2 regions of the Sporanaerobacter sp. genome follow, and region 1 is predicted to be linked to the other one. Evidence: riboswitches for the same ligand, from Rfam matches in the RefSeq annotation. Region 1 holds a riboswitch; the other holds the start of a gene.
The links. Region 1 has a riboswitch for tetrahydrofolate ahead of ACFWUA_RS01520 (folate family ECF transporter S component). Riboswitches for the same ligand answer to the same signal wherever they lie in the genome.
Positions count from the first base shown of each region.

Region 2: another riboswitch for tetrahydrofolate. It lies ahead of ACFWUA_RS09640 (folate family ECF transporter S component); the one in region 1 lies ahead of ACFWUA_RS01520 (folate family ECF transporter S component).

Region 1 covers NZ_CP181252.1:310,992-327,457, forward strand. The annotation lists gene ACFWUA_RS01510 (DUF4830 domain-containing protein) at 93-1,343, opposite strand; gene ACFWUA_RS01515 (H-type small acid-soluble spore protein) at 1,543-1,722, shown strand; THF riboswitch at 1,798-1,891, shown strand; gene ACFWUA_RS01520 (folate family ECF transporter S component) at 1,958-2,476, shown strand; gene ACFWUA_RS01525 (hypothetical protein) at 2,668-2,985, shown strand; gene ACFWUA_RS01530 (hypothetical protein) at 3,069-3,371, shown strand; gene ACFWUA_RS01535 (radical SAM protein) at 3,524-4,234, shown strand; gene ACFWUA_RS01540 (QueT transporter family protein) at 4,221-4,697, shown strand; gene ACFWUA_RS01545 (PucR family transcriptional regulator) at 4,812-6,434, opposite strand; gene ACFWUA_RS01550 (amidohydrolase) at 6,570-7,943, opposite strand; gene ACFWUA_RS01555 (hypothetical protein) at 7,968-8,657, opposite strand; gene ACFWUA_RS01560 (DUF5058 family protein) at 8,685-9,380, opposite strand; gene ACFWUA_RS01565 (YcxB family protein) at 9,528-10,058, opposite strand; gene ACFWUA_RS01570 (DUF4184 family protein) at 10,070-10,813, opposite strand; gene rlmD (23S rRNA (uracil(1939)-C(5))-methyltransferase RlmD) at 10,999-12,369, opposite strand; gene ACFWUA_RS01580 (FxsA family protein) at 12,507-12,899, opposite strand; gene ACFWUA_RS01585 (acyl-CoA thioesterase) at 12,902-13,324, opposite strand; gene pyk (pyruvate kinase) at 13,336-15,093, opposite strand; gene pfkA (6-phosphofructokinase) at 15,111-16,070, opposite strand; gene ACFWUA_RS01600 (hypothetical protein) at 16,094-16,288, opposite strand; gene ACFWUA_RS01605 (DNA polymerase III subunit alpha) at 16,369-16,466, opposite strand, start outside.
Region 2 covers NZ_CP181252.1:1,930,561-1,947,026, reverse strand. The annotation lists gene ftsL (cell division protein FtsL) at 1-8, opposite strand, end outside; gene rsmH (16S rRNA (cytosine(1402)-N(4))-methyltransferase RsmH) at 39-971, opposite strand; gene mraZ (division/cell wall cluster transcriptional repressor MraZ) at 989-1,420, opposite strand; gene lgt (prolipoprotein diacylglyceryl transferase) at 1,644-2,381, opposite strand; gene yfmH (EF-P 5-aminopentanol modification-associated protein YfmH) at 2,453-3,739, opposite strand; gene yfmF (EF-P 5-aminopentanol modification-associated protein YfmF) at 3,760-5,028, opposite strand; gene ACFWUA_RS09680 (YhcN/YlaJ family sporulation lipoprotein) at 5,132-5,617, opposite strand; gene ychF (redox-regulated ATPase YchF) at 5,807-6,901, shown strand; gene deoC (deoxyribose-phosphate aldolase) at 6,961-7,617, opposite strand; gene pduL (phosphate propanoyltransferase) at 7,634-8,206, opposite strand; gene aroA (3-phosphoshikimate 1-carboxyvinyltransferase) at 8,297-9,553, opposite strand; gene aroB (3-dehydroquinate synthase) at 9,547-10,590, opposite strand; gene aroC (chorismate synthase) at 10,595-11,719, opposite strand; gene ACFWUA_RS09645 (flavodoxin family protein) at 11,754-12,347, opposite strand; gene ACFWUA_RS09640 (folate family ECF transporter S component) at 12,357-13,118, opposite strand; THF riboswitch at 13,185-13,277, opposite strand; gene ACFWUA_RS09635 (restriction endonuclease) at 13,326-14,258, opposite strand; gene ACFWUA_RS09630 (TIGR01906 family membrane protein) at 14,251-14,898, opposite strand; gene ACFWUA_RS09625 (hypothetical protein) at 14,945-15,118, opposite strand; gene ACFWUA_RS09620 (YebC/PmpR family DNA-binding transcriptional regulator) at 15,240-15,986, opposite strand; gene nadE (NAD(+) synthase) at 16,051-16,466, opposite strand, start outside.

The DNA of each region.
Region 1 (16,466 bases):
TAATTTGTCGTCGATCTCCAGAGGTTTTTGCACTACTACAGGTCGACGACAAATATCTTCACATGAGCTTAGGGAAAATTAAGGGAAAATTTTTAAGGTCCAGTACCTATATCATCAATTCTCCAACCGCTCTTTTCAGTTTCTTTTCTCATAATAACAAATCTAGGAAAAACTCCATTCTCTGATGTAATAGGTTCAATAAATTTAAAATCAGCTAAGACTTCGTATTCCAGTGCTTCTCCACCATTATCTATATCTTCAAATTCATTTATCTCTAACAACTCTGCACTTCTTATATTTTGATTAGCTACATCTTTTTCCTTATTAAATAGATATTGATTGTTCATATTAGATGATAAATATCTGCATAAATTCTTTCTTGTTATAGTTGCCCAAGTCATTTTAATATCATGATTATTCAATGCTTTGAAATGTTCTTTGATTATATCTTCTGGTTTCATTTTAGATAACTTTATCTCTAATTCATCATCATAATCAATATAATCTTCAATCCATTGATCCCAATCCTTGCTTGTAATGTTTTCTAATTTTTCCCTATTGAGAGAACAAGCAAAGGACTCATGTCTCCCAGCATCTATATATGCACCAATAATTTCATTATTATATTTCAAAATAATACCTCTTGCATCTCTCCTTGGTTCCATAAAATCTGGCAAAGATTCTCTCAATCTATAAATTTCCACCACTATATTCTTTCCGAGATAGTCAGTAAAATCAAATCCAATTTCTTTAGAAAGTTCATTGTTGTAGGCCCAATATATCTTAATTGGATACTCCCCTGCCTTATGTTTAAGATTGTCTGGCAATTTCTCTTTTAGAGTATTTATCCTGTAGTCAACAGTCCAGTTATATTTATTAAATAAGTCTACCACTTGACTTTCCACATTTGTATCATACTTTGTGTATTCTTCCAAATCTTCTACATATCTAAAAAAATCATAATTAGGTACTAAGATTTTTCCTTCTACTTCTATGTATCCAAACTCATAAAGACTGTCATATGAAAATGTAATCTCTTCTTTATTGCCATTTGCTTTAGTCAAAATCAGTTTATTATCTTTACGAGCCATTCCACTCATATCATTTGTATTTGCTCCATTTCCCAAAAACTCACTATTTTCCAACATAGATACAATATCATTGATTATCTTTTCATCTTTAATTGATACTTTATTTACTTCGCCAAAATTAGTGTTAAAAATAAGTTCAAGAGAAACTTTTCCCTTACTTTCTTTGCTGGGTAAAGTTATCAACATTATCAGAACTATTAATACCATGTTAAATACTATAATCCAGATATTTTTGACTCTTGAAATTTTCATCACCTCCATTTTAATTTAGTAAAAATAATTAGTTATTATCCTACTTCTAATTATACCAAAAACACCCGCATTTTTTATACTATTCAGCATATCTAAGTTCTATTAATTTTTCTTATAATCTATTCTTTTTGAAAAAAGAATAAATCTTGATTTAAATACGTACAATAGAATTGTTTATATTACTAAGGAGGTATTTAGAATGGATAATCAACGTGCAAAAGATATTGTTTCTTATCCAGTTATGGTTGATGTAACTTACAATGATATGCCAATTTATATTGAAGCTGTTAACGAGAATAACAATACAGCAAAAATCCACTTTCTAGACCAGCCAGAAAACAAACAAGAAGTATCTTTAAATAACTTAATAGAACATTAAAATTAATTGAATTAGCAAATTAAATCTGATATAATGTTTCTGCAAGTGCAAATTTATTTTTTAAAAATTTAAAATGACAGAGTAGATAATATGCGTTAAGTGTCAAAGGATGGGACGTAGCCTTTGAACGAAAAGCAAATGCTTGCGGTATATTATCGCGTTCGCTGACACTATCAGTAATATCTTCTTTCTGATGTGGCAGACTGTCATATCATATATGAAAGGAGGTATTTTTTTGAAAAAATTAAATCCAAAAATTATCACTATCTCAGGTTTTTTGATTGCACTCAATGTGGTATTGTCTAGATTCATAACTATCCCTGGCATTATCAATTTTGGAGGATTTCCAATTATTTTTGCTGGTATAGTATTTGGACCTGTTGTTGGTGGAATTGTAGGAGCAGTAGGAGATGTAGTTAGTTTTATAGTCAGACCAACAGGACCATTTATGCCACATTTTGTTTTGACTTCAGCCCTTACTGGGATTATCCCTGGAATACTTATGAAGGTTCTAAAGGCTGATGTAGATGAAATGCCATTTTGGAAAATATTTTTGTCCATACTAGTTGGACAAGTAACTACGTCCGTTTTGATGGTTCCTTACTTTAGAAATATTCTATTTGGGCATCCACTAATTGTAACTATGACAAAAGCGGCAACTAAACAAGCTATAAATATTCCTGTTTATTCTGTATTGATAAAAGGATTAGTGGAATCACTAGCTAAAGCAGGAGTTATAAAAAAAGAATTTTAAAAATATGAACACAGAGGGGCACTTCAAACTGTCCCTCTGTGTTATTTTTTAAGTTTAAAACACAAAATTGTGCTTATATTTTACAAACTCCTATTTAATATAAAAAACACAGAAGAACTATCCCCATGTGTTGTTCATATATTAAATAGGAGCTTGATTTATATTAAATTAAAAAGAAAGGAGTATAAATTGTGTTAAATTTCTCATTAATTACTTTTTTTATTTTTATTGTACTATTTTTACAATTGATATTAACCATTATATTGGCTATAAGGTCAAAATATACTCTTAATTTAATTCATAATATTCAAGAAAAAGTCATTAATCCTGCTACATTAAATAAATCAAAAAATGAAGATATCATAAAAAAAGATAAATTATCTAAGAAAACTGTTGAAAAAAAGCCTCCAATGGAAGATGAAAATATTATATTTCAGAAGGAATTAAAAATTGATAGTAAAAATAAATTGATTGAAATAAATATTCAAGCAGATTCTAAAACAAAATAAATTTAGTAAAAATTTATCACATTTTTATCCTTGTATACTATTATGTAATATACAAAATAAAAATATATGTGAGGTGAATTTAAATGTCATATATTTTAAGTTCAGATGAAATTACTATGCCAGAATCTTTTGAAGAACAACAATATAAATTAAATTTAGGCGTTACTGAAATAGAAGATGCAATAATCCATGGTCAGATTACAGATTGTGAATCAAATGAACCAATAGTAGCAGCAATTGTAAAAGCATTTTTTACAAATCCAGCTACCAGCGAATTAGAAGCTATAACTCATACTTTATCAGGTTGTGATGGATACTATATGCTTCATATTCCTCCTCAATTTGAGGGAAAAACTATTACTATAATGGTGTCTAAGAATATATAAAACCTCGTTAATCTAATAGTTACATTTGATATGTATTATAAAAAATTAATTTATACTTGCATTTCTATGTAATATATGTTATATATTATATCAGTCTTTTAATATATTTAGTGTTTCCTTGGTACCCACTACAAAAACAAGGGAGTGATAAAGTGATAAGGTATAATAAAATTTTTAAAAAAAACCCAAGAGAAATTGTACTTTTAAAATCACGTCCCTGTAAATGGAGACGTTGTTTTTTTTGTGATTATATTCATGATAATGAAAATGATGATAAAGTCATCAATGATTTTAATAAAAGTATCTTAAATAATGTAACTGGAGAGTTTAAAAAACTTGAGGTGATAAATTCAGCATCTGTATTTGAACTACCAAAAGAAACCCTTAAATATATAAAAGATATTGTCTCTGTAAAAAAAATAGAAAAACTATATTTTGAAAGCCACTATATCTATAGACATAGACTTGATGAGATAAAAGATTATTTTAAAGGTACAGATATAGTATTTAAATGTGGCATTGAAACCTTTGATGATGATTTTAGAAATAATTATCTCAATAAAAATGTACACTTCAAAAACTATGAAGAAGTAGCTAAATACTTTAAATCTATTTGTTTATTGGTAGGAATTAAAGGACAAACTAAAGAAATGATTGCAAAAGATATTGAAATTTTACAGAAATATTTTGAACATGGATGTATCAATATATATGTGGAAAATTCTACTCCTGTCAAACAAGATAAAGAATTGATTTCTTGGTTTAAAGAGAATTATTCATATTTAGAAGAATATGATAATATTGAAATTTTATGGAATAATACCGATTTTGGAGTAGGAGGTGAAGCTAATGAAAACAAGTAAACTTGTGAAAGGTGGAATTGTAATAGCATTGTATGTGGTATTGACCTATTCTTTGCCTTCTTTAGCTTATGGTCCACTGCAATTTAGATTATCTGAAATAATGACGTTATTAGCATTCATTGACCCATTCTATGTTTTACCTCTTACAATTGGTTGTGCTATCTCTAATATATTCAGTCCTTTTGGAATAATCGACGTTATATTTGGGTCACTTGCTAGTTTTTTGGCTCTATACTCTATGACAAAAACAAAAAATATATTTGTAGCTAGCCTTTGGCCAGCTGTATTTAGTTTTATCATAGGTTTAGAAATATTATTTTTATCAAAAGAACCGGTTAATTTTTTTCTAATAACTGGGCAAATAATGCTTTCTGAATTTATGATAGTATCCGTAATAGGAGTACCTATATTCAATATTATTCAAAAAAATGATTATATAATGAACATCTTAAAAAATGATTAAGCTACTATGAAATGGGGCGGTTCTCCTATACTTAGAGAACTGTCCCTTGCTATATAACAATTCAAAGAATCATAGCGACTCTTCAAAACCTATTTACATATATACTATCTAATTTCATTTAATTAGTTTCAATAAAATCTCAAGCTTTAATCTATTCATAGGATCTTCTAAATCAAAATTTATTAAATCATTTATTTCTTCTATCCTTTTTCTAACTGTATTTATGTGTATGAAAAGCTGTTTTGCTGTAAGGCTATAATTCATTTTACACTCTAGATAGACTTTTAAAGTCTCTACTAGCTCTTTATACTCAGGATTTTTGAGTAAAACATTTATATCTTTTGTCATTATTCCCAATTCATCTTCCTTGACATCCAACCAAGCAAAAACCCCCAAATCAGAATACTTTAGATAATCTTCATTTGGATATAATATCTGACCAATCTTTATAGTCTGTTCACATCTTATATAGTTTCTCTTTATTTCATATATTGTGCTTTCATTGTCAGAAATGCCAACGACTATATTCGTATTTTCAACCTTTGATTCTATTCTTTTCTTAAAAATTCTAGCTGAAGCTTCTATTAATTTTAAGTTTTCTTCTATTGAAATCCTATGATCTGCTGGAAGTAAAAAAATACAACCATCATCATCTATCATAGCCATTCTAGCATCTATATAAGAAATACTGCTATTTATTGCTTCTTTAAGTTTATCTTTATAATTAGCTAAATGGTATCCTTCTTTTTCTTGTCTCATTAAAAGCAAATAATAATTTGAATTTATATCCAAACCTAAATCAATGGCTCTTTTAGATATCATTTCATCATCTGATAAGTTTCCAGATATAATTTCTCCAATAAACTTTTCAAAACCTATATCTCCAATACTTTGTGCTACTGCTATTTGCTCATATAATGATTGCAGAAGTAGAAAACCAATACGCAATGCAAATTGGTCAAAATAATCTATAAGTCCTGTAGCCTCTACAACTACGAAATAAGCCTTTATCGTATCTCCTACTGTAATAGGTACAATAATCCAGCTATAAGGTTTCTCATATTTATCATCATGAAATCTATATCGTATCATTTTAAGATTATCGCACAATACTTCTTTTGTAACTTCAATTGTTGGATTCCAAAAATCTTCTATCTTTAGATCATCCATCCACTCAATAAATGTAGGTGAGCTATAATAAGCAGTTTCATTTGATAAGTCATAGAGCATTGCTGGAAAATTCATTTCCCCTTCGATTTGTGACAATATTTTATTTATCTTTCTTACTTGATAGCTTAAATTAGAAAAATTTTTTGGGTTAACATTACCTATCCTAAATTGTCTAATATTTTTATTCATCACAAGTACATTAAGTTGGTTCATAATGTCCATCCATGAAGGAGCCAATGGAATATTTATTAAAGGTATATTATACTCATTAAACATATCTATTATATGAGCTGGAATACTTTTTAAATATCTATCTACCTTAATTCCCATACCCGATATTTCCCTAAATATATCTGTCTTTATATATTCTTCAAATACTCCAGGACATTTACAAAACACATAACCTGATGTTATAACAAATTCTCTACCTCTTGTCCATTTAAATCCATCTGGAGCATCTAATATAGCTATTCCTTGTATTTGTTTGTCCAATCCCTTACTTCCTGCTATTAATTTAAAATCTTTAAAAAATTCTGCATTAAGCATTTCTCTAATAGTTAAACCCATAGTATCACCTACCTTTGTTTAGTATTAGTATTAGTACTAGTATTAGCATTTTATCACAAAATCTTATATAAAAAAAAGGACTCCTTACAATATTATAATATTATATCTTGCAAAGAATCCTTTTATGAATTACCTCTATTTAAGAGGACTTACATATTTTCTACTTTCTGTTCTTTTGTTAAATTCATCCTTTGCTGCTTCAACTAGTTTAGGATCATTTAATAGATCATACATTATCCCTGAAAAAATCTCTGCTGCATAAAACATACCTTTAAAACCCAAAGATGATCCTGATGATGAAGTTGCCTGCCATGAATGAGCTGGTACTCCCAATGGCCAAGTAGCTGTTAAAAATAAATTCATAGGCATTAACCAAGATACATCTCCACTGTCAGAAGAGCCAGAAACTACTACAGAACTTGCTTTTTCTTTTTCTAAAACTCCCTGATGAAGAAATACCTTTTCATCACTATCAATATATTTCTTGATTTCAGCTTCTACTAGCTTTGGGTCTAAGCTTTCTTGTATATCCTTTGCAAATTTAAGTTCTTCTTCTGTATAAGATGGCGATCCAATTTCAACCATATTCTTATAAGTTAAATCAAACAATACATTATTGGGTAGCTTTTCATAGCATCCGCCCAATACCTCATATTCCACAGTTGTCTCAGTCATCATTGCTGCACCTTTTGCAATTTTAAATAATCTTTCCGTTATTTCTTCTACATCTTTTCTATAAGGTGCCCTAACAAAATACCAAGATTCTGCTTCTTTTGGTACAATATTAGGTGCTCCCCCTGCGTTAGTTATAGTATAGTGAATTCTAGCTGAATCTATAACATGTTCTCTTAAATAGTTTGCACCTACATTCATCAACTCAACAGCATCTAAAGCAGACCTTCCTGATTCTGGAGATTGAGATGCATGAGCCGATATCCCATGAAATTTAAATTTAATAGAATTGTTAGCTAAATAAGCTTTATCTAGTGCCACATTTGCATTCATAGGATGCCAACTAAGAGCTATATCAGAACCTTCAAAAGCTCCTGCTTTAATCATTTTTACTTTACCCACTAAAGTTTCTTCTTCAGGACAACCATAAAACCTTATAGTTCCACTTGTCTTAGTTTCCTCTAAATATTTTTTGATTGCAAGTACAGATCCTAAGGCTGCACTACCTAATAGATTATGGCCACATCCATGCCCTGGACCATTTATCTTTACTGGATTATGTTTTATATCTAGAGTTTGAGATAGTCCTGGCAATGCATCATATTCTCCTAACACTGCTATTACAGGTGATCCATTCCCATATTCACCAATAAAAGCATTTTCCATTCCATCTATTTCTTTTATTTCAAAACCATAAGATTTTAATATATTTCTAAACAAATTAGATGATTCTTTTTCATTTCCAGAAGTCTCCGGATTATTCCATATCCTTAAACTCAATTCTTTTACTTCTCCACTTATATCATTTAAATATTTTAATATATCTGATTTGTTCAATTTAAGTCCTCCTTTATATTAAATTTATATAAGTTTCTTTTTGTACAAACTTGTACCTATAGCCATAGTTCCAAATACTGAACCTAATGTAACCATATAACTTGGATAACCTGGCAAGAAACTAAATACTCCTGCTTTTAAAGCAAACGTTAAACCTAATGCTAGTCCTAAAGCTACTGGTGCTAATTTCAACTTTTTAAGGGCAAACTGTACAAATATTGCTCCAAACAATGCTGGTAAAAGATAGTTAAATGAAGTAACTACATTTTCAGGTAGTGATTCTAAAATCGCGCTACCTGCAAATACTCCCAAAGCAAGTATCACAATATTCACAATAACTGATGTAGCCATACCTAATGTAGCTATTATAGTTCCTTCATTTGTGCCAGGTTCTACTCCTGCTACATTTTGGGATACCGCAGCAGCTGGAATTCTAAGATTTGAAATATTCCCAGTTATAAATGCCATATATGTTCCAGGTACCCCGATTATAGGGAAATAGGATATTGGTTCTACTATCCAATTTACGCCTACTGCTGATGCTATGGCTATAAATGCTGTGATTATTGCACTTATAGGAGGAACAATACCATATATCACTGCAAGTACCAATGCTGGTCCAAAAGATAATAAAATTCCTAGCAAACCTGTTATTTTCCCCCATTTATTTATATATGGTAAATATACTCCATCGTATTGATCAGTTTTTTTCATCCTTTTGTACCTCCTCTATTATTAAAACTATATTAATGCTGCTACTGCCATGCCACCAAATAGTGCTATGGTTAAAGCCCATTCTTTAAGCCAATTTATACTCTTTTTATCTGCTATAGGAGATAATATAAGCATTATAGCTCCACCTACTAATGCTGCAATAGTATTTTTATTCATTGCAATTAGATGACCAGATACTAATGAACCAAAAGAACCTAACATAGCAGATATAGATATAATACCTAGTATCCCTTTGTCTCCTTTGGAAAACTTCGTCTGTACTTTTTCCATTTTATCTGCTGTCAAAGTAGCAAATATTATCCATCCAATGGAACCAAGTATCATAGTCCAAACTGCATTTGCAAAAGCTACATTAGTCATTGGATCTATTCCCATCTTAACTCCTACTGCTTCTGTTCCAAAACCTGCCGCCATCATCTCAAACATTACAGAACCTATAAAGGATAATCTCATCCATGCCATAGGTCCTCCTACTGTTACTAATAATGATAAAAGTCCTGTTAAAATTACAACTGAAGGACCTACTGATGTAATAAGACTACTTTTCATAGCACTCTTCATTTGTCCTTCTGTAAGTCCTATTTCTTTACCTGTACTATAAGATTTTTTAGCAAAGATAATTGCTTGAAATAATGCCAAAGATATTGCTAAACCTGCTGCTAACCACATGGGAAAGCTATTTGCAATTTGTAAATAATCCATATTTACTCCCCCTTAGTTTATTATTTGTATAAATGTTATCACCCTACCGTAGTAAAACCAACGCAAAAACTTTTCTTATTTTGACAGATTTGTGAAAATATTTTCACAATAAAAAACACAGGAGAAATTTTTCTCCTGTGTTTTTTATTAAATTCTTTTATACTTTTTCCCCATAACTTTTTTATATAGAGACCGTAGTTTTTCAATGGTTTCCTTATCCATATCTTTTTTTCTAATTAAAGAAGCCTGGTTCACATTAAAATAAGTAATGAAATAATCCTTTGATTCTAATACTTGATAGAACTGGCTATAATTAATCTTAGATTCCCCTTCAAATACTGTGCTCTTTATAATTAAAAAATCTTCATAGAAATCTAATACTTCTTCTGCATTAAATACTCCTGTTTTGTCAGTTTTAATTCGCTGTTTATTTCTCATTTCAACCTTAAAAATTATTGTAAGAATTGCTACCATAGCTAATACAATCCATAAAGCAATAAATTTTGTCACACTAAATTGATTTTCACTATAAGCAAGAAAAGCAGCCATCAATGCAGATATCAAAAATATAAAAGGGATTATTATCTTGCTCCTTAAGAATGTAGCTATATATAAAAACTTATGATAGTCTTCTTTTCCCATAGAAGTTTTTACTGTAAATAATTTATTATCATTCATGTTTCCACCTCTTATAATAAATAATAATTACTTTTTATCTTTTTTAGATTAATTCTAATAGATGAAACTAACAATATCGATAAAAATCCACTGTTCATAATAGTTATTACCATCTCACCAATAGAAAAATCTCCCTTTATTTTTAAAACTGTGAAAAATATTAGCATACTAATTAATAAAACCTGTAACCAATATTTTATTTTTTCATCTATATCGTAATTATAAACTTCAACTTTTTCTAACTTTAATATATATCCAATTATAATCATGAAACCTAATATAGTAGAACCATGCTGTAAATATTTGTATATTGGTATGTTTAATATAGTATTAGATAATACATCTATTTTGTTTACAAAAAATCCATTTTTATGAGTAAAACTGTCCCATACTACATGAGTGGCCATTCCTATAAAAGATGAGTATGAAAAAATAATAAACTCCTTAAAACTAATTAATTTTATTTTATCATTATATAGTGCATATAAATGTTGATTTATTCTACTAGGTAAGTTTGAAATAAGGTCATTTTTTATAACTTTATAAAAAATTAAATATAATAAAATTACTAAAGGTAAATTTATTAATAAAAATCCTTTTATACTATGACCGATCACTCCTATAGGCTTAAAATATATAAAATATTCAAAATCTGGTGCCATAGTTCCAAGAATCATTGCAGCATTATTTATATATGATTTATGTTTTTTGGTAAAATTAATTACTACTGCTGGATGAGCTAAAGTAAAAGCCATATTTTTTCACCTACTTTATATCATATACTTGTGTATATTATACTATAATTTACAACTTAATAAATAGGACTAATTCTAACTTCTAAAGCAAAAAACTTAAGGGAATCTTCTTCTTTGTTCTTTTTACAAAATATCACTCATTTCTCATTGTTTTATTTGATGCAAAAAGAACCGTCCCCAATGCATCACTTCATATCTTTCCTTTGCATTCCTATTACGCACTCAACATGAATACTTCTCGGAAACATGTCTACTGGTTGAATTTCTTTGATTTTGTATCCATTTTCTGAAAGGTATTTTAAATCTCTGGCTAAAGTTGATGGATTGCAAGATACATAGACTATTCTTTCTGGATTCATTTCTATTATTGTATCTAGTACTTGTCTATCACAACCTTTTCTTGGAGGATCCACTACTATTTTATCTACCTTGATACCTTTTTCTTTTAATTCAGGCAATATTTTTTCACTGCTTCCACAGATAAATTCTACATTTTCTATATTGTTTAAACGGGCATTTTCTATTGCATCTTTTATTGCTTCCTCTACTATTTCAACTCCATATACTTTTTTAGCTTGTCTCGCCATGTAGAGTGATATAGTCCCGATACCACAATACAAATCAAATATTATGTCCTCACTTTTCAAATCCATATATTCTTTCACTTTGTCATAAAGTATCTTTGTCTGTACTCTATTTACTTGGAAAAAAGAATTTGGAGAAATACTAAATTTAAAATCTCCTATACAATCTATTATTTTATCTTCCCCATATAATTTTTTGAATTTTTCTCCATATACTACTGGACCATTTCCACTATTTATATTTTGATATATACTTATTATATCTTTAAATTTTTCAGTAAGTATTTTTATGAGCTCTTTAGAATATGGAAGATTCCTTGAACCAGTAACTATTATCACCATAGCTTTGTTTTCTATATTTGTCCTAATTCCAATATGGCGTATACTTCCAGTTCTATTTTTTCTGTCATAAGGTTTTAAATTATATTCTTTCATGAAATTTTTTATTGTTTTTACTATTTCATTTGAGATTTCCGTTTGAATGACGCAATTGTCTATGTCTGCAATATTATAGCTTCCACTTTCATAAAATCCTATAGCGATTTCTCCATCCTTAAGGCCAACAGGAATTTGAACATTGTTTCTATATCTATAGGGTTCTTCCATGCCTATGATATGTTTGACTATACTTGCATCTAGTCCTCCAATTTTTTCTACATCTTTTTTTACCTTTTCTTCTTTCCATTCTAACTGCTTTGTATAATTGAAAAATTGAAATGGGCATCCTCCACATTCACCTGATGTATTGCAAATAGAAGAAACTCTATAGGCTGAAGGTTTTATGATATCTAAAAGTTTTCCTATTCCATAAGTCTTTTTAACTTTAACTACCCTATATTTTACAATATCTCCAATTAGACCTTTATCCAAAAATATGGTGAAATTGTCTTTTTTGACTATTCCTCCACCTTCATAATTTATATCTATTATTTCTCCTTCCAATATATCTCCAATCTTAACTGAAGTATCCATGAACATCCTCCTGTAATTAAATATAGTATACGTGCAAAATGAGCCAAAGGATATTCCCTTGACTCATTTTGCTAGAATCAGTATGCCTATATTATATATTTTATTTTGATTATTGTCTAAAAAAATTTTTTTATACATTACCATTTCAAAAACAAGCTAGAATTTCCTTTTCGAATTTTATACTCTAATTTTTTCTTTATATATTTTTTATATAAATCTCTAGTTCCAGGAAGTATCATTGTGATTCCAATTATATCGGTAAGAATTCCTGGTACTACTAAAAATATTCCACCTATTAAAATACTCACTCCTGTCAACAAATCATCACTAGGAATTCTACCTCGAGACAATTCTCTATTTATGCTTGATATGACAACTTTTCCTTCACTTCTTGCCAAATAATATCCAGCTATACCTGTGACTATTATGAGCATAACTGTAGTCCAAAATCCCATACTTTTAGATGCTTTAACTAAAATGTATAAATCTATTATTGGCATAGCTATTATGAATGTCAATATCTTCCACATATTTATTCTCCTTTTTCTAATACCTCTTCCAAAACTCTCCATTCATCTTTAAATCTTCTTCTAAAATTTATAGGCTTTAGTTCTTTATCTACAAATGCATGTTTGGTAAATCCTTCTACAAGTAAAGTATTGTCACTTTTCCTAAATATTTTATAGTCTAGTTTAAGTCTTACACCCTTTAGTCCTGACAATTTCGTCTTTATAATGACCTCATCATCAAATTTAGCTGAATCTATATATTTGCAACCAGTTTCTATAACAGGAAGCAATACTCCCTTTTCTTCTAGTTCTCCACAAGGAAATCCTAATTCTCTAAAAAATTCATTCCTCCCAACTTCAAACCAAGTGAAGTAATTTCCATAATATACTACACCCATTTGATCTGTTTCTTTGTATCTAACTCTAATAGTAGTTTCATATTCCATGTTTTGACCCCCTATAATACTTTAGCTTCTCCTCTATATATAGAACCAGTAATACTGTCCACTGTTATAATATCTCCATCTTTTAAAATTTCAGTAGCCTCAGACACACCTACAACAGTTGGTATATTTAAATTGAGTCCTACTATTGCTGCATGAGAAGTAAGTCCTCCTTGTTCAGTTATGAGTGCAGAAGCCCTTTCTATATAGTCCATCATATCTCTATCTGTAGATGTACATACCAATATATCTTCTTCTTTAAACTTTTTCTCTAATTCATCTTTTGAATTTGCTACAACTACTTTTCCAGTAATAGCTTTATTTCCTATTCCTGTACCTTTAAGTAATACTTCACTTACAGTGTGAACTTTAATTAAATTCGTAGTACCAGATACTCCTACTGGTATACCTGCTGTGATAACTATTAAATCTCCCTGTTTTATATATCCTTTTTCTAAAGCACTATGAATAGATAATTCTATTACCTCATCAGTTGAAGTACTCTTTGATGAAAGTACAGGATAAACACCCCACACTATAGATAATCTTCTCATTACATGCTCGGTTGTAGTTGCAGCTATGATAGGTGATTTTGGTCTAAATTTCGATACCGCACTAGCAGTATATCCTGATGATGTAGCAGTAATTATAGCACTGACACCTAAATCTTGAGCTGTAGTACAAGTTGCCTTGCTTATGGCATTGGTTGTAGAAACTCCATTGGACTTAAATTTCATTTGAAGAATCTGTTTATAATCAAGAGCTTCTTCTGCCTTTATCGCTATATTGTACATAGTTTTAACAGCTTCTACAGGATATTTACCTGCTGCAGTTTCTCCTGAAAGCATGATGGCATCTGCACCGTCAAATATTGCATTAGCCACATCTGTAGCCTCTGCTCTTGTAGGTCTAGGATTTCTTATCATTGAATCAAGCATCTGAGTTGCAATGATTACAGGTTTTCCTGCTTCATTACATTTTTTTATGATTTGTTTTTGAACAATTGGAATTTCTTCAGTCTGTATTTCTACTCCTAAATCTCCCCTTGCCACCATAATAGCATCAGATACATTCAATATCTCATCTAAATTTTCTACTCCTTCTTGATTTTCAATCTTTGATATTATTTGAATATAGTCTCCATTATTTTCTTCCAATATCCTTCTTATCTCCAATACATCTTCTGCTTTTCTTATAAAAGAAGCAGCTATGAAATCTATACCATTTTCTATTCCAAACAATATATCATCTATATCCTTCTTAGTAACAGCTGGTAGATTAATTTTTACACCCGGTACATTTATACCCTTGTGGTCACTTAATGGCCCGCCATTTTTAACAATGCATCTAATATCAGTATCATTAGCAATTTCCTCTACTTCTAATGCTATAAGTCCATCATCAATAAGTACTCTATCTCCCACTTTTAAATCTTTTGGCAAATCTTTATAGCTCACTGCAACCATGGTAGAATCGCCAATTATATCTCTTGTAGTCAATGTAAATATTTGACCATCTTCTAACATTGCATTATTATCTTTAAACTTGCCAGTTCTTATCTCTGGCCCTTTTGTGTCAAGTATTATTCCAATAGGCAAATCCATTTGAGTTCTAACTTTTTTTATAGCATCTATTCTCTTTTTGTGCTCTTCATGATCTCCATGAGAAAAATTAAGTCTTGTAACATCAAGCCCAGCTAATACAAGTTGTTTTAAAATTTTCTCATCCTCTGATTTTGGACCTATTGTACAAATTATTTTTGTCTTTTTCATATTTTCACCCCACTATATTATATAGATAGTATTCTTGCTATCTCATACATATCTCTTCTAAAGACTCTTTTTTGAGAAAGAGCTTCATCTAAATCTAAATCCACTATTTCATTTTGACTTATACCTACTGCTCTTCCCCCTTTACCATCTAATAGTAGTTCTACGGCTCTATATCCCATCTGACTAGCCATGATTCTGTCAAAAGATGTAGGTGTTCCTCCTCTTTGTATATGACCAAGTATTGTAACTCTTGTCTCTCCACCAGTTTTTTCTTCTATTTCCTTTGCAATTTCATATGCATTTCCCACTCCTTCAGAAAGGACTATTATACTATGAAGTTTACCTCTATTTCTACCTTGAATAACTTTTCTGCAAACTGCATCTATATCTATTTTTTCTTCTGGAACAATTATACTTTCTGCACCACCAGCCAGTCCTGCATAAAGGGCTATATCTCCACAATGTCTTCCCATTACTTCTACAATATTTGCTCTACCGTGGGAACTGGAAGTATCCCTGATTTTACTTATAGCATCTACTACAGTTTCAACTGCAGTATAAAAACCTATAGTATAATCTGTATATCCCATATCATTGTCTATGGTACAAGGAATTCCAATAGTTGGAATGCCTTTGTCACTTAAAGTCTTTGCGCCCCTAAAAGAGCCATCTCCACCCAATACTATTAACCCATCAATATTGAATACTTCTATGATATTTACTGCTTTATTTAATCCTTCTTCTGTGGTAAATTCATCACATCTAGCAGTTCTAAGTATGGTTCCTCCTCTATGGATTATATCTGCTACACTAGAAAGATTCATTTCTTCAATATTTCCATTTATAAGTCCATTATACCCTTGTTTAATACCCAATATTCTTGCTTTGTTATAAATGCCAGTTCTTACTACAGCTCTTATAGCTGCATTCATTCCTGGTGCATCTCCACCACTAGTTAAGACCCCGATAGTTTTCATATTTTTCCTCCTCTGATACTGTATTAAATTATTCCTAAATCTACTAAAAAAGATTGTACTTCTTGTGCTTCAAATTCAGGAGCAAGTATTTCATATAAAGTGTTATCTCCCTCTTTTGAGAATGTATTTATTTTAACTAAAAACCCCTCCTCGTTTAGTAAGTTTTCTATTTTTTTTGCTATATCATATCCTTCTGCTACATATATTGCAGTCCACATTTTCTCGCACTCCTTAAACAATTGTATTGTAAACTCATTATAGCATAATTTTCTATATTTTTTTATCCCATTTGATTTTCTTAACAAATTTTTACACAATTTTCTCCTAGTATATCTTTCAATTTTTTTATTAATTCTTCATTTTCTCCATCAACCCAATAATTTCTATCAGCCATTA
Region 2 (16,466 bases), 650 kb from region 1:
ACTAACAAATTTATTCACACCTCCTTTAGAATAGAACATTAAATTTTTTCAGCTACTCTCAACTTAGCACTTCTAGACCTAGGATTTGTTTGTATTTCATCCATACTAGGTACAATAGGCTTTCTAGTCACTATATTTATTTCTCTTTTCTTGTTGCAAACACATACTGGAAATTCTTTAGGACAAATACAATCTTGATATAATTCTTTAAAAGTATCTTTAACTATTCTATCTTCTAGTGAATGAAAAGTAATGATACATATACGCCCACCTGCATTTAACATATGAGTTGCATCTATTATTGCATTTTTTAAAATCTTCAATTCTCCATTTACTTCAATACGAATTGCCTGAAAAGTCTTTTTAGCCGGATGATGTCCTTCTTGTCTTGCACCCTTTGGTATGGCTTTTTTAATAACCGAAACCAAATCCAAAGTAGTATCAATAGTTCTACTTTTCCTTTCTTCTACTATAAATTCTGCAATTCTTTTAGCCCATTTTTCCTCTCCATAATCCCATAAAATCTTTTCTAATTCTAATTCACTATATTTATTGACTATATCCCAAGCAGAAAACTCTTGACTTAAATCCATTCTCATATCTAACGGTGCATCTTTTTGATAAGAAAACCCCCTTGATTCCTCATCTAATTGATGAGAAGACACACCTAAATCAAGTAATATTCCATCAACACCTTCTATATTTAAATCTTCAAGTACAAGTTTTATATTTTTGAAATTGTTCTTAACTATAGTGACTCTATTTTCATATGGTGCTAATACTGTTTTAGCTTTTTTTATAGCATTTATGTCCTGATCAATCCCTATCAATTTGCCATATTTAAGTCTCTTTGCTATTTCTATAGAATGACCAGCACCACCTAAAGTACCATCTACATATATTCCATCTTCTTTTATATTTAGTCCTTCTAAAACCTCATTAAGCATAACTGGCACATGTTCAAAATTCAAAATATCAACTCCTAATTTTATATTCCCAATTCAGCCATTTTTTCTGATATACTTTCATAACTTAAATTTTCATCTTCATTGTACAAATTCCATTCATCCTTGCTCCATATTTCAACTCTAGTAGATACTCCTATGATAACTGCATCCTTTTCTAGCTTTGAATGAACTCTTAAATTAGATGGTATAAGTACTCTGCCTTGTTTATCCAATTCACATTCGCAAGCACCAGAAAAGAAAAATCTCACAAAAGCTCTAGCATCTCTACTAGTTAAAGGCAAGGATTTCAATTTCTCCTCTAATACATGCCATTCACTTTTAGGGTAAATAAACAGACAATTATCCAAACCTTTAGTCATGATAAAATTAGAACCAAGATCATCTCTAAATCTAGATGGAATTGTAATTCTTCCCTTGTCATCTAATGTATGCTGATATTCTCCAATGAACATCTATCTCACCCCAAAAGTATAACATTTCAAACCACTTCTCACCACTTTAAACCACTTCTTATTAGTTCTATATAGTTTCTTAAAATCCTTCAATGAAATGAAAAAATTTTTGAATATTTCATAGGACTTTTAGCCCATTTTCACTTGTTTTTGACAAATTTCTTAGGAAAAAATCATAAAAAAAATAAAGTAGACAAAAATCCACTTTATTTTGACAAGTTTTTTATGAAATACTTGCTTTTTTCTTCCTATAAAATAATATAATCATTGCTAATATTGCTATGACTAGACTTACCAATTGGGCTACTCTAATAGGTCCTAACATGAGACTGTCAATCCTTAAACCTTCTATGAAAAACCTGCCTAAAGAATATAGTGCTAAATATAACAAAAACGTTTCTCCATTTACTTTAGATTTGTTTTTTCTATACCACATTAAAAATATGAAAACTAAAAAGTCCCATATGGATTCATACAAAAAAGTAGGATGAACTTTTACTCCATCTATCACAATTCCCCAAGGTAAATCTGTCGGAGTGCCATAGGCTTCTTGATTTATATAATTTCCCCATCTGCCAATAGCCTGACCAAGAACAATACTAGGAGCACATATATCAACTAATTGCCAAAAATTCACCTTCCTCTTTTTACAAAATATAATTGCTGTAACTACTGCTGCAATTAGAGCTCCATGTATGGCCATTCCTCCACCTCTAAAATTTAAAATCTGTTTGGGATTTTTCCCATAATAGTCCCACATAAAAGCTACATAATACAGTCTTGCTCCCAATACAGATAATGGAATAGCATAAAGCAATACATCAATTAAATCATCTTCTTTAAATCCTACTCTCTTTGCTTCCCTAAATGCCAACAATGCTCCTATAACAATCCCACTAGAAATAAGTATCCCATACCATTTAACTTCTAATCCAAATAATGTGAAAGCTACAGGGTCCATATAAACCGCCCCCTTTCTATTTATCAGTATCTTTTAATAATAACACACAAGTAAATTTTTTTAAAGTCAAATTACATTGGTTTTATAACTGATAGTGTATAATTATCTTTGTCAAAATGTGAATTAAATCTATGAAATACATCATCAAAAGTAATTTTATCATATACATCTAAAAGATTTATAAATAGATAATCTAAAAAATAGTAATTAACAAAATTGTTGGCTATAAATTCTACTGAATTAAATCCCATTAAATCGGAACCCATACTTTTCTTTTTAATTCTCAAAAAATCTTCTTCTTTTAAGCCTTTACTTTTCAATTCATTTAAATACTTAATTATCCTTTCAAGAACTAATTCAGGATTTTTAGACTGACCAGATATAACAGAATGACCATAGTTCTCATGACCAGTATACTGACCTCCAAAACTGCCATCTATGATTCCTTCATTGTACAATTCTTGATAAAACTCTGAACTTTGACCAAATAGCATATCTAGCAATATATTTGTTGTCACCTCTCTTTTTATGAGTTTTTCTCCCAAAAATCCAATATCCTTTTCTTTAAATCCAATAGCAAATATAGGCATATAGGTGATAAGCTTTTCTTCAATGTATTTTTCTTTGATACTATTTGGTTCTTCATTATATATTCGAACTATATCTTCACTAGAATTTATATCTTTTTTTTCAACTCTTTCAACAGCTTCAACTGCCTTGTCAAAAGAAATATCTCCAGTCATAACTAAAATCATATTTTTAGGATTGTAAAAAGTATTGTAGCATTTGTAAAGAATATTTACATCAATTTTCTGTATGCTTTCCACTGTTCCAGCTATATCTATTTTAACTGGATGTTCATAATACATTCCTCTTAAACAGTTAAAAAAAACCCTCCATCCAGGATTGTCCTCATACATTTTTATTTCCTGTGCTATAATTCCTTTTTCCTTTTCCACATTTTCATTTGTAAAATATGGATTCTGAACAAATTTTATTAAAAGTTCCAAACTCTCATAGAAATTGTCTGTGCAAGAAAAAAGATATGCTGTCTGATTAAAATTTGTATAGGCATTTACATCCGTTCCAAGTCTTGAAAACTTATCAATTATATCTTCATCTGGCTCTTCAAATAATTTATGCTCTAAAAAATGTGCTACTCCTTGTGGAACTTCTAATACATTTTTTTCACCAATAGGTATAAATCTATTGTCATTCGAACCATAGTTTGTTGCAAAAATTGCATATTTTTTGCTATAGCCTTTTTTAGGTATAAAATATATTTTTAATCCACTATCCAATTCACAAGAAATAACTTCTTCATTTATCTTGTTGTTCCTGTATACTTTTTTATCCAAAAAAATTCCCTCCTAAATCATCAATTCTTTTTTCCCAAAAAATAAATTGTATCTAAATAAAAGGTATTTGATGCTTTTTTGATATCCTCTTTATTTATTTTATAAATATCTTCTACAATTTCCTCAATAGTTCTACTATCATTAGATATAACTCTGCTTAAAAAATATTCACTTATTAAATAATTGCTATCTACTATAGACTTCATTTGACTAGATACAGATTTTTTTGCTATTTTAATTTCTTCTTCTGTAAACAATCCATTTCTCATTTCATCTAGTTGCTTTCTTATTATTTCTATAGTTTTTTCTAAATTATCTACATCTATTCCAGCATCTATAAGTATAAGAGATTTATATTTATACATACTTGAGCCAATATAATAAGCTAAACTTTCTTTTTCTCTGACCATTCTAAAAAGTTTTGAATTTGGCCCTCCCCCAAATATATAATTTGCTAGTATTGCACTACTATACAACTTATCTTCATAAGGAAGGCTAGTTCTATAACCTATAACAAGCTTTCCTTGATTTACATCCATGTCTTCATAAACCATATTTTTGGTCTGTATCACACTTGCAATTTTTTCCCTAGGAACTTCAACAATATTTCTCCTATCAATTCTAAAAATATTTGCTATATTAACTATAAGTTTTTCATCAAATTCTCCTACGTAAAATATCTCTATAGGGAATTTTTCTAAAATATATCTATAATGTTCATATAAATTTTCTTCATTTATTTTATCTAAATCTTCAGTATAACCATATTCATATACGCTGTATTTTTCATTTCTACACATCTCTTCTATGCATCTATTTATGGCATAATCTCTCTTGTTGTTGATTTTTCCTTCAATAATTCTCTTTAAATTTTCTTTTTCTTGTTCTACATATTTATGACTAAAAAAATTGTTTTCTAAATAAGGTTCATATACTATTTCCCTTAACATTTTTATCACATCTGTAAAATATTCCTCATCATTTACATACATACCCTTAGGAAACTCTATAGTAAATCTCAAAACATGTCTTTCTCCTTTTTTATTTATATTTATACTCATGGATGAACCATACATTTCTTCAAGTTTTCTCTCAAGTTCTAGATTTGTACTGTAATTTTTTGTTCCTCTCTTCAAAACCAGTGGTATTAAAGCGTTTTTTGTAGCATCTTTGCGATTTAAAGGCATTATGATATAAAAACTAATCAAATTTGACTTTAATTTATCAGTTTTAATAAGATTTAAGTTCATACCTTCAGTTATATTTACTCTTAAATTTGACAATGACACAATTCCACCCTCCTCAAATCTTTTTATTTCATAATATCACATTTATATAAATAATATGGCTTATTAATCATTATATGAAAAAATCCAGCCTAAAGACCGGATTTCACTCATTATTCTTTTCACTGGATATCCTCTTTTTTATTTTATTTATCTCTTCTCTATAATTTTTTATATCTTCACCTTTTATTAAATTTTGTTCTATATTATCTACTTTTTCAAAAATTTTTGCATCATCCGTTATGAATACATTGTTTATCGTATTGTCATTATTCATAACAATATCTTTTATCATCCCCTTCATTCCAATAGTTAAAGTATTTTCATCTGACATTTCTACAGCCACAACAATATCATCATCATATATAATAGCAGTGGCATCTTCTATGCCTATCAGATCAACAACATTGTCTGCAATGTTTTCTGCTATTTCTACAAATTCATTTGTTTTACTTGCAACTACATTTGTACTCACATTTTCATTGTTTTCCTCTTCTACTTTTACCTCATTTTTTTTACAACTACACATTATAAACACTAAAAATACTACTAAAAAAGTTGAAACAATCACTTTTGTTTTTTTTCTTATCATGTTTTATAACCTCCCATTTACAAAATTCCTTTAATATATATTGTCCTATTTATGAAAATTTTATGAAATATAATAGATATTTTAAGAAAAATAAAATCTAATTAAAATATCTATTATATTGAATAAACAAAATTGATAATATATAATTGTTTAGGAGAATGATTACTATTTTTTGAAAGGAAGATTTAGATGAAATTAGGAATTGTAGGACTACCAAATGTAGGAAAAAGCACTCTTTTCAATGCCTTGACTGCTTCTAAAGCAGAGGCAGAAAATTATCCATTTTGCACAATAGAGCCAAATGTAGGAATAGTACCTGTGCCTGATCATAGATTGGATGAATTGGCAGAGCTTGTTCATCCTGAAAAAATAACGCCTGCAACTGTTGAGTTTTTCGATATTGCAGGCCTTGTAAAAGGTGCCAGTAGTGGAGAAGGATTGGGAAACAAGTTTCTATCTCATATTCGTGAAGTAGAAGCCATAGCACATGTAGTTAGATGCTTTGAAGATGAAAATGTAACCCATGTAGAAGGCCGAATAGATCCTATAAATGACATAGAAATTATAAATATAGAACTAATGCTTGCAGACTTAGAGATAATAGATAAAAGATTGTCTAAAGTTGAAAAAGTTCTAAAAGGAGATAAAAGTTATTTAAAAGAATATGAATTGTTAGCCACACTAAAAAAGACTATTGAAGATGGAAAATCTCCCAGAACATTAGATTTTTCTCAGGAAGAAAAAGAGATAATTAAAAGCTTTAGTCTTCTATCATTAAAACCAGTTTTATATATTTGCAATATTTCTGAAGATGATTTGATAGAAGGATACGAAGATAATTCATATGTAAATAGTGTAAAAAAATATGCTGAACTTGAAAACTCCGAAGTAATAGCCGTTTCGGCAAAAATAGAATCCGAAATTTCTCTACTTGATAAAGAAGAAAAAGAAATGTTCCTAAATGAATTGAATTTAAAAGAATCAGGATTGGATAAATTGATAAAAGCAAGTTATAACCTTCTAGGACTTATGAGTTTCTTAACTGCAGGCCCTAAAGAAGTAAGAGCTTGGACTATCAAAAAAGGAACAAAAGCACCTCAAGCTGCAGGAAAAATTCATACTGATATGGAAAGAGGATTTATAAGAGCTGAAGTCATAAACTATAAAGAATTGATTGAATGTGGTGGATATACTCATGCCAGAGAAAAAGGACTTATTCGTTCAGAAGGAAAAGATTATATAATGCAAGATGGAGACGTAGTAGTATTTAGATTCAATGTATAAAATTGATTATAAAAAAGTATAAAATTGATTATAAAAAACCATAGTTAAACTATGGTTTTTTATTCTTCTATAGATTGTACTATTTTAACGGAAGCACTAGCTCCAATTCTACTTGCTCCTGCTTCGATCATTTTTTTCACAGTATCATAATCTCTTATGCCACCTGAAGCCTTGACTCCTAATCTATCTCCAACTGTTTTTCTCATCAATTTTACATCCTCTACTGTTGCTCCACCTGTACTAAACCCTGTAGAAGTCTTCACAAAGTCTGCTCCAGCCTCTTCTGAAATTTCACAAGCTTTTACTTTTTCCTCATCATTTAAAAGACAAGTTTCAATGATTACTTTAACTAGCGCCTTTCCTTTAGCTGCATCAACTACTGCCTTTATATCTTCCTTCACAGTATCATAGTCTTTACTTTTTAGTGCTCCTATATTTATGACCATATCTAATTCATCAGCACCATTTTTTATAGCTTCCAAAGCTTCAAAGGCTTTTACTTCCTTTGGAGTACTTCCCAATGGAAACCCTATAACAGTAGCTACTTTAACACTACTTTCTTTCAATTCATCTTTAGCCAATTTTACATAATAAGGATTTACACAAACTGAAAAGAAATTGTATTCCTTGGCTTCCCTACAAAGGTCCACAATCATTTCAGCTGTAGCATCTGGCTTAAGTAGTGTATGATCAATCATAGATGCTATATTTTTCATAGATTCCCAACCTCCATTATTTTATTATTTCCACGATGTCACCATTTTTTAATCCTGCAGCATTTCCCTCTTCCATGTCTATATGCATTTCTAGTCTATGTCCTTCTCCAGAACGTATAAGTACATTGTCAAACACCAATCCTCTAAGTCCTTTAACTTTTACACTGACAATATCTCCATTTTCAACACCAAATTCTTTTGCTTCTTCTGGATGCATATGGATATGTCTAGCTGCTACGATGACTCCTTCTTTTATTTCAATTTCAGCTTTTGGTCCAACTATCTTGACTCCAGGTGTTCCTAAAATATCTCCTGAATTTCTAACCATTGGTTCAATTCCAAGAGTGAAAGCATCAGAAATTGAAATTTCTACTTGAGTATTTTTTCTAACAGGTCCCAATACTCGTACACCTTTTAAAGTTCCTTTTGGTCCAACTATATCAACTTTTTCCTCAGCTGCAAACTGACCTGGCTGTGATAAATCTTTTTTCTTATTTAACTCATATCCTGTTCCAAACAATACATCTAAATCACTTTGAGATAAATGTATATGTTTATTGGACATAGCTGCTGGCAATTCTGTTCTCATATAAAAATTCCTCCCCATGTTTATGTAAGATATTTTTTCTTATTGATTACCGTAATTATTATATGACTTTACAATATAAAAATCAAATCATTAGATTAAAAGTTTGTACAATTTATCAAAAAAGCTAGGAAACGATACCGTTACACATTCACTTTGTTGTATATGAGATTTACCATCTGCATTAAGTGCTGCAATATTTAAGGCCATCGCTATTCTATGGTCATTGTAGCTATTCAAAGTTGCTGGTTTTAAAGAGGAAACCCCCTCAATGACAAGACCATCTTCAAGTTCTTCTACTTTTGCTCCCATTTTATTTAACTCAACAGCCATAGCATTTAACCTATTGCTTTCTTTGTATTTTAACTCCTCGGCATCTCTTATAGTAGTTGTTCCTTCTGCAAGAGCTGCTGCTACAGCCAAAATAGGTATTTCATCTATTAGAGTACTTATTCTGCTTCCATTTATATCTATACCCTTTAGTTTTGAATACCTAACCCTTATATCTCCTATCGGCTCATAATTTGCTATTCTTTTATTTTGAATCTCAATATCTCCCCCCATTTCCTTCAATGCTTCCAAAATACCTATCCTGCTTTTGTTTATTCCTACATCTCTAATCAAAATATCCGAACCCTTCAACGTCAAAGCTCCAACTATAAAAAATGCAGCTGACGAAATATCTCCTGGAACAAATAAATTTTTCCCTTTTAATTTAGCATTATCTTTCATATAAATTAATTTATCAATTTTACATATATAAGCACCAAAATATTTTAGCATTCTTTCAGTATGATCTCTAGAAAAACCTTTTTCTTCAATACAAGTCTCTCCTTGAGCATAAATAGAAGCTAACAATATTGCTGATTTAACTTGGGCACTATCTATTGGCATTTTATAGTAAATCCCATTTAATTTTTCAGATGGATAAATTTCAATGGGAGGATATTCATCTTCTACCCCCTTAATATTTCCATTCATTTGTCTAAGAGGAAAAATAATTCTCTTCATAGGTCTACCATTTAAAGAACTGTCTCCTACAAGAATTGAAGGAAAATCTTGTCCTATAAGTATTCCACTTATAAGCCTCATGGTAGTCCCTGAATTTCCACAATATAATATTCCCTCAGGACTCTTTAATCCACTTTTACCAACCCCTTCTATTAGAACATTATCTTCTTTCATATCTATATGAACACCCATTTTTCTAAAACATTCTATAGTAGCTAAAGTATCCTCTGAAACTAAAAAATTTTTTATTTCTGTCTTACCTTCAGCAATAGCACCAAGCATTATACTTCTATGAGATATGGATTTATCTCCTGGTACTCTTATTTCTCCTTTCAACATAGCCAATCACCCTTTAAAGATTTTCTTATAGTTTCTTTACTTACATTGTCAAATATATCTACCTTGTTTTTCCCTGTAGGAAGAACAAATACTATTCTTTCATTTAGGTTTTTCTTATCGTGAGACATTTTAGACAATATCTTTGTCATATTCTCATTGGAAAAATGTACTGGTACAACTAAACTTTTCAGGGTTTCAATTATTTCACAGAAATATTCTTCATCTATTAAACCCATTTCTTTAGAAATAAAGCTTTCATACATCATACCCAATATAATAGCTTCTCCATGTTTATATCTATTAAAATCATAAAGTGATTCAATCCCATGACCTATAGTATGTCCAAAATTTAAAATTTTTCTAATTCCCTTATCTTTCTCATCCATTGCTACAACTTGAGTTTTTATAGATACACATTTTTCTACAACTTCTGTTAAAATTTCCTCATCAAAATCATATATACTTTGAATATTACCTTTCACATATCTAAAAAAATCATAATCTTTTATTATGCCATATTTTAAAACTTCTCCCAATCCAGAAGTCATTTCCCTTCTATCTAAAGTTTTTAAAAAATTAATATCTATAAAAGTTTTTATAGGGAAATAAAAAGAACCTATCATATTTTTATATTTACCAAAATCTATACCTACTTTTCCTCCAATACTACTATCTACTTGAGCTAAAAGAGTGGTTGGAATTTGAATATATTCAACTCCCCTCAAATAAGTAGCAGCCACAAAACCTGAAATATCTCCTACTACACCGCCACCAAAACTTATAATTGTAGTAGACCTGTCATAATTATATTTTATAAGTTCCATATAAATATTTTCCACAACTTTTAAACACTTGCTTTTTTCTCCTGACTCTAAAATATACACTCTGGTTTTAAAAGGTGATAAATAATAGAGTACCTCCTCTAAATAGTATTCACTCACATTCTCATCAGTTATGAGAAAAATATTCTTCTTATTTTCTTCTTTTAAAAATTGTCTTATATCTTTAAATAAAGAAACTCCAATGACATTTTCCATCTCATCACCTGCTTGATAAATAATTTATATATGCTTTGAAATTTCTATTCATCTCTTCTATACTGTCACCGCCAAATTTTCCTATCATTTCATTGGCTAATACAATTCCAAGCATATGTTCCCCTACTATGCTAGCAGAAGGTACAGCACATACATCAGAACGTTCCACTTGAGCCAACGCTACTTTTTTAGTCACCATATCCACACTATTTAATGGTTTTTTCAATGTTGGTATAGGTTTCATAGTACATCTAATTATAATATCTTCTCCATTTGATATTCCTCCTTCTATACCTCCAGCATTGTTAGTAACTCTATAGTATCCATTGTCATCATAAAAAATTTCATCATGAACTTCCGAACCATATTTTCCGCTAAATTCATGCCCCAAACCTATTTCCACACTCTTAATTCCTGGTATACTCATGATTGCCTGTGCTATTTTCCCATCTAATTTACTATCCCAACTTATATGGTTTCCTAATCCTATAGAAACTCCACTAGCTACAATCTCAATACTTCCCCCCAAAGTGTCTCCAGCATCTCCTGTTTTTTGTATTTTTTTTAAAATATCACTTTCTGCTTTGTCATCTATAACGCGCACAGGAGAAGAATCAGCATTTTTTATTTCATCCAAAAATGTTCCTGAATACAAAGTTTTCTTTGATTTAATACCTCCTATTTCTATGACATGGCTATATATCTCAATATTAAATTTTTTAAGCATAAGTTTACAAATACTTCCTATAGCTACTCTCATAGCTGTTTCCCTAGCACTAGCTCTTTCTAATACATTTCTAATATTAGTCTGATTGTATTTAATAGCTCCTGAAAAATCTGCATGACCTGGTCTTGGTCTTGTTATTTCAGATAATTCCTTTAAACACCCTCTATTTGCTATAGAAATACCAATAGGATTTCCAGTAGTTAAACCATTGTATACACCAGATAATATATTTACTTCATCCATTTCTATACTCATTCTTTCACTTCTACCAAAACCTTTTTGTCTTCTTTTCAATTCATTGTTTATAAAATCTAAATCTATTTCTAGATTTGCAGGAATTCCCTCAACTATACCTGTCAGTTGCTCTCCATGAGATTCACCTGATGTCAAAAAACGAATCATATTTTCACCACCCTATATATTTTACAAAAAACTTCTACCTATGAAGGTAGAAGTTTTTGATATTTTCAATATTTTTCCCTATACTGCATACTTCTTTTAGTACTTCTTCTCTACTTTGAACAGGTAAATCATCCGTTCCAGAAACAAAATAGTTTCCTAAATATTTTACATCAATAGATTTAAAAAATAAATCAACAGTTTTCACAGAAGCATCAAATTGATCATGTGAAAAAGGTGCTCCTCCTACAGACAAAAAAACGCCTATTCTATCTTCATCTTTCCTATATTTCTTTTTCAATGAATATTTCATTGAAAAATATTTTTGGCACCTATCTATAACTATTTTAGACAAACTACTGACTGTATTGAAATATAATGGAGAAGCCAATATAAATATATCACTTTCATCAAAATATTTATAAACTATTTGCATATCATCTTTTATTACGCATTCTCCAGTTTTTTCACAATATCCACAAGCAGTACAAGAATATATTTTTAAATCTTTTAAATACAATTTATCTATAATATAATCATTTTCACTCATGCCTTTTAAAAGAGTGTCCAAAATCAAATCTGTATTTTGGCCTTTTCTTGGGCTACCCATAAGGGCTATCACCTTTTTCATAAAACCCTCCTACTCATTCATTGCATATTTGGTATATCTAAGCAAAGTTGAAATAAGCATAGAGTGAATTGGTATACATGCTAAACTACTTAGTAATCTACCAGGAAAAAGAACCAAGAAACCTTTCTTAAATATTATAGATAGCCAATAAGTATTTAATCCAAGGGAAATGACAATATATGAAATACTGACCATGAAAACTACTTTGTCAAAAGAAAAAAACTTGTTTCCACTTTCTTTTCCTCTCAAAAATATTGGCAAAAATATAAGTGCTCCAAATACTATTATGAATATTATTGAAATCAATAATGACACAGGTTCCTCATAAAGATAAAGTTTACCTTCATTTATTGATAAAAGTTTTTCTTCAAAGAAAACTCCTATCATGCCCAAAACTAAAAGAAAAATAATGATAGAATTAACAATACTATAATCTTTTTCAATTTTATTTTTCTTAAAGAAATTTGAAATAAGTCCTGGTATAGCTCCCCAAAGTATAGAACTCAATGTAAATCCAGGAAAATATGCTCCTTGAGGATTCACAACTACTCCTATCAAATCAGCTGCAAGTCCACTTAAACCTCCAACCAATGGCCCAAACAATATGCCACTGAGCATTAGAGGAGATTCACCAAAACTAAGCCTTATGGCTGGCAATCCTCCTAGAGGAATCATGAAATAAAGGAATCTAGTGAATACTATACTCAAAGCTGTCAAAAAACTAGCCATTACCAATTTTCTTGTAGTTATACCCTTTCTTGCTCTATCCACGACTACACCTCCTTTCCTTTTAGTGATAGACATGCTATCACATAAAGGAAAGGAAGCTCCTTAATGGACAGCGGACGCAATAGAGAACCGCAGAAAATATCTTTCGTTTAAGGGCTACTTCCCATCCCTTAACACTTAACGCTCTCTATCTACTCTGTCTATTCTCATATGCATTATACATGAAAAAAATGTTTTTGTAAATTAAAATCAATATATATGTTTTTTAATTATCATTTCATATATTACTCCATAAAATATTGAAACAAGTCCAAAAATCAGAGAAAAAATCGCCATAATCTTATAATATAAGCCAAAAGACGTACTTTTAGATAAAACATATAAAGTCATACCCAAAAATAAATACCTAAATACTTTTTCACTACTAAAAACATGATTTTTAGCACTCATAACCTTATTTTTATTCTCTTTGTATTTATTGATAATTATCTCCTCTATATCATCTTTTGATGGATACATATTTACTTTCTTTAAAATAAAAAGTAATTTTTCAAAATCAATAAACTCTATATCTTTATATTCCTCTTTTATCCCCTCAACAAAATAAGAACTTGTGACACAAATTCCTTCTTCCGCCCCCATCATTGACATATGATACTTAAAACTTTTAATATCTCTTGTCGTAACCCTCTCATCCTGCGCAATTCTTATACATTTAACAGCATATATTTTGTCATGTATCTGTCCTATCAAATCAATATCATTTTCATATTCAACAAAAGATGTATTGTAATAATTTTCCAATACTTTTTTTACATACAATATAAATTCATAATTTGTAAAGGTATTTATTTCTTTCATTATTTTCTTTTTGCTAAGATCGTTGTTTATATCAAGTATTTTTTTCTTGAATTTTCGCATTTTAAAATAATAGCTTATATATAAAACAAAAATAAGTGCTGATATTGAAATAATTATAGAAAAAACAATATTATTAGTTTGTATAAACAAATAAATTAAGAATACAATAGAAAGTATCAATTTAATCAAAACACTGTCAATTACAACAGCATTGTATCCCTTGCCATCTTTCATTTTTTTCAAGTAATAATTTTTAATTTTTTTGTCCCTATTTATTTTTTTTATATAATTACTCATTTTATCCAATAAATCATCATCCAATTTTATTTTTCATCCTCACTTTCAATGAATTTATAGATATTAGTATTATTGACATAAAAATTAAAAATGATAACCCTATATCCTTTACAATATTAATGAAAAATTCTTCAGGAAAAATTCTAATCATAATATCTGTACTTGGATCTAAAAGCCATAAATCATTGTTGAATAATGCCAAATGAAAATATGTAAAATATTTGTTAAAATCCAAATGCAAAAGTAAATATAGGATACCCATAGCTAAAAATGAACTACAAATAGAATAATTTAAAGTCTTCATAAGTATATTAAAATCTATTAAATACAAATAAGTAAAACTTATTAAAAATAATGTCATGGAAATATCTCTGATTAAAAATCCTTTATCAAACAATAGTTTAACATCGCTTATATGAGCTAATTCTCTTTCATTAAAATATCTTTTTAAATATTTTTCACCTTTATGTCCTTTAAAATAATCAAACAATTCATTGGTCAATTTCATCAATTCATTTATCTCTAGCCCTGTACTATTGGGAATATTATATTGTAAATATTTACTTTCATAGTATTTTTCATTGAATGCCAAAAGACTAATGCATATAAAAAGAATAGATATAGGTAAAAATATTCCTAATAGCGCTGAGTATCCTTTTTTCATATATACCTCCTAGGAATGAGTTAAAATAAGACCCGAAAAATCGGGTCTATGACATGGCCTGTTCTAATTTATCCAAATACTTTATAGGAAACATTCTAAGTAATTCTTTGTATTGCTCTACGGTAAGTCCTTGAACTGTTGTATATATTTCAATCTTTTCATCTACACTTGCATTTTTAAATCTTTCTTTTATGTTTTCAAAATCGGTCACATTTTCCATCTTAACACTCCTCTATAAATATATTTATATGTTTTTAGTATGTTTAGTAAAGTATTTTTTATTCAAAAAAAGAACTAACTTTAATTTAAAGTTAGCCCCTTTTCACAAAAAACACTTAAGATTATTCAATTTCTAAATCATCAGGAATTTCCCAATTGTGGTAAACTTCTTGAACATCATCATTATCTTCAAGATTTTCTATGAGTTTCACCATATTTTTTATGTCTTTTTCTTCTGTAAGACTAATTGTATTTTGCGGTATTTGTGAAATTTCAGCGGTCACAAAATTGAATCCCTTTTCTTTTAGTGCATCTCTTATACTATTGAAATCTTCTGGTGAAGTAATAATTTCATATCCATTTTCATCACTTGTAAAATCTTCGGCTCCTAGTTCTATAGCTTCCATCATAAGTTCCTCTTCGTCTATACTATCATCTCTTTCAATAGCAAGTACACCTTTTCTGTCAAACATAAATGAAACGCAACCAGTTTGACCTAAATTCCCACCAAATTTATCAAAAGCATGTCTTACATCTGATGCAGTTCTATTTCTATTGTCAGTTAAACAAGATACTAGTACTGCTATTCCTCCAGGACCATATCCTTCGTATACAATTTCTTCAAAATTGCTTGCATCTAAATCTCCAGCAGCTTTTTTTATAGCTCTTTCTATATTGTCATTTGGCAAATTTTCTGCTTTTGCTTTTTCAATAGCAGCTTTAAGTGCAGTATTATATTCTGGATCAGTTCCACCTTCTCTTACAGCCACCATTATATATCTTGTCAATTTGGTAAACACTTTTCCTCTTCTAGCATCCTCTTTGCCTTTTTTGTGTTTTATATTTGACCATTTAGAATGTCCTGACATAACTGTTTCTACCTCCTTAAATTACTAGCATAAATATTTTACCATATACTTTAATTTATTTCATCTAAAATTTAAAAATTGGAGGATATTTTCTCTTGTGTTCACTTCTTTTATTTAGCCTTTCAATTTTTTCTTTTACTTCATCTTCTGCATAACCGGTCTTTATATAATTGTCCAGCACATCATATCCAAATCCCATTTCCTTTTCATCAGTCTGATCTTCCCAAAGTCCTGCAGTAGGTGCCTTTTTGATGACTATTTCTGGAATGTTTAAAAATTTAGCCATTTCCCTCACTTCGCTTTTCACAAATGAGGCAATAGGAAGTATATCCACTCCACTATCTCCATGCTTTGTAAAATAGCCCACAGTTAATTCACTTTTATTGCTTGGACCTACTACCAAATAGTTATTTAATTGAGCAAAATAATATAGGGTAGTCATTCTAAGTCTTGGCTTCACATTTGCTTGTGCTAATTTAT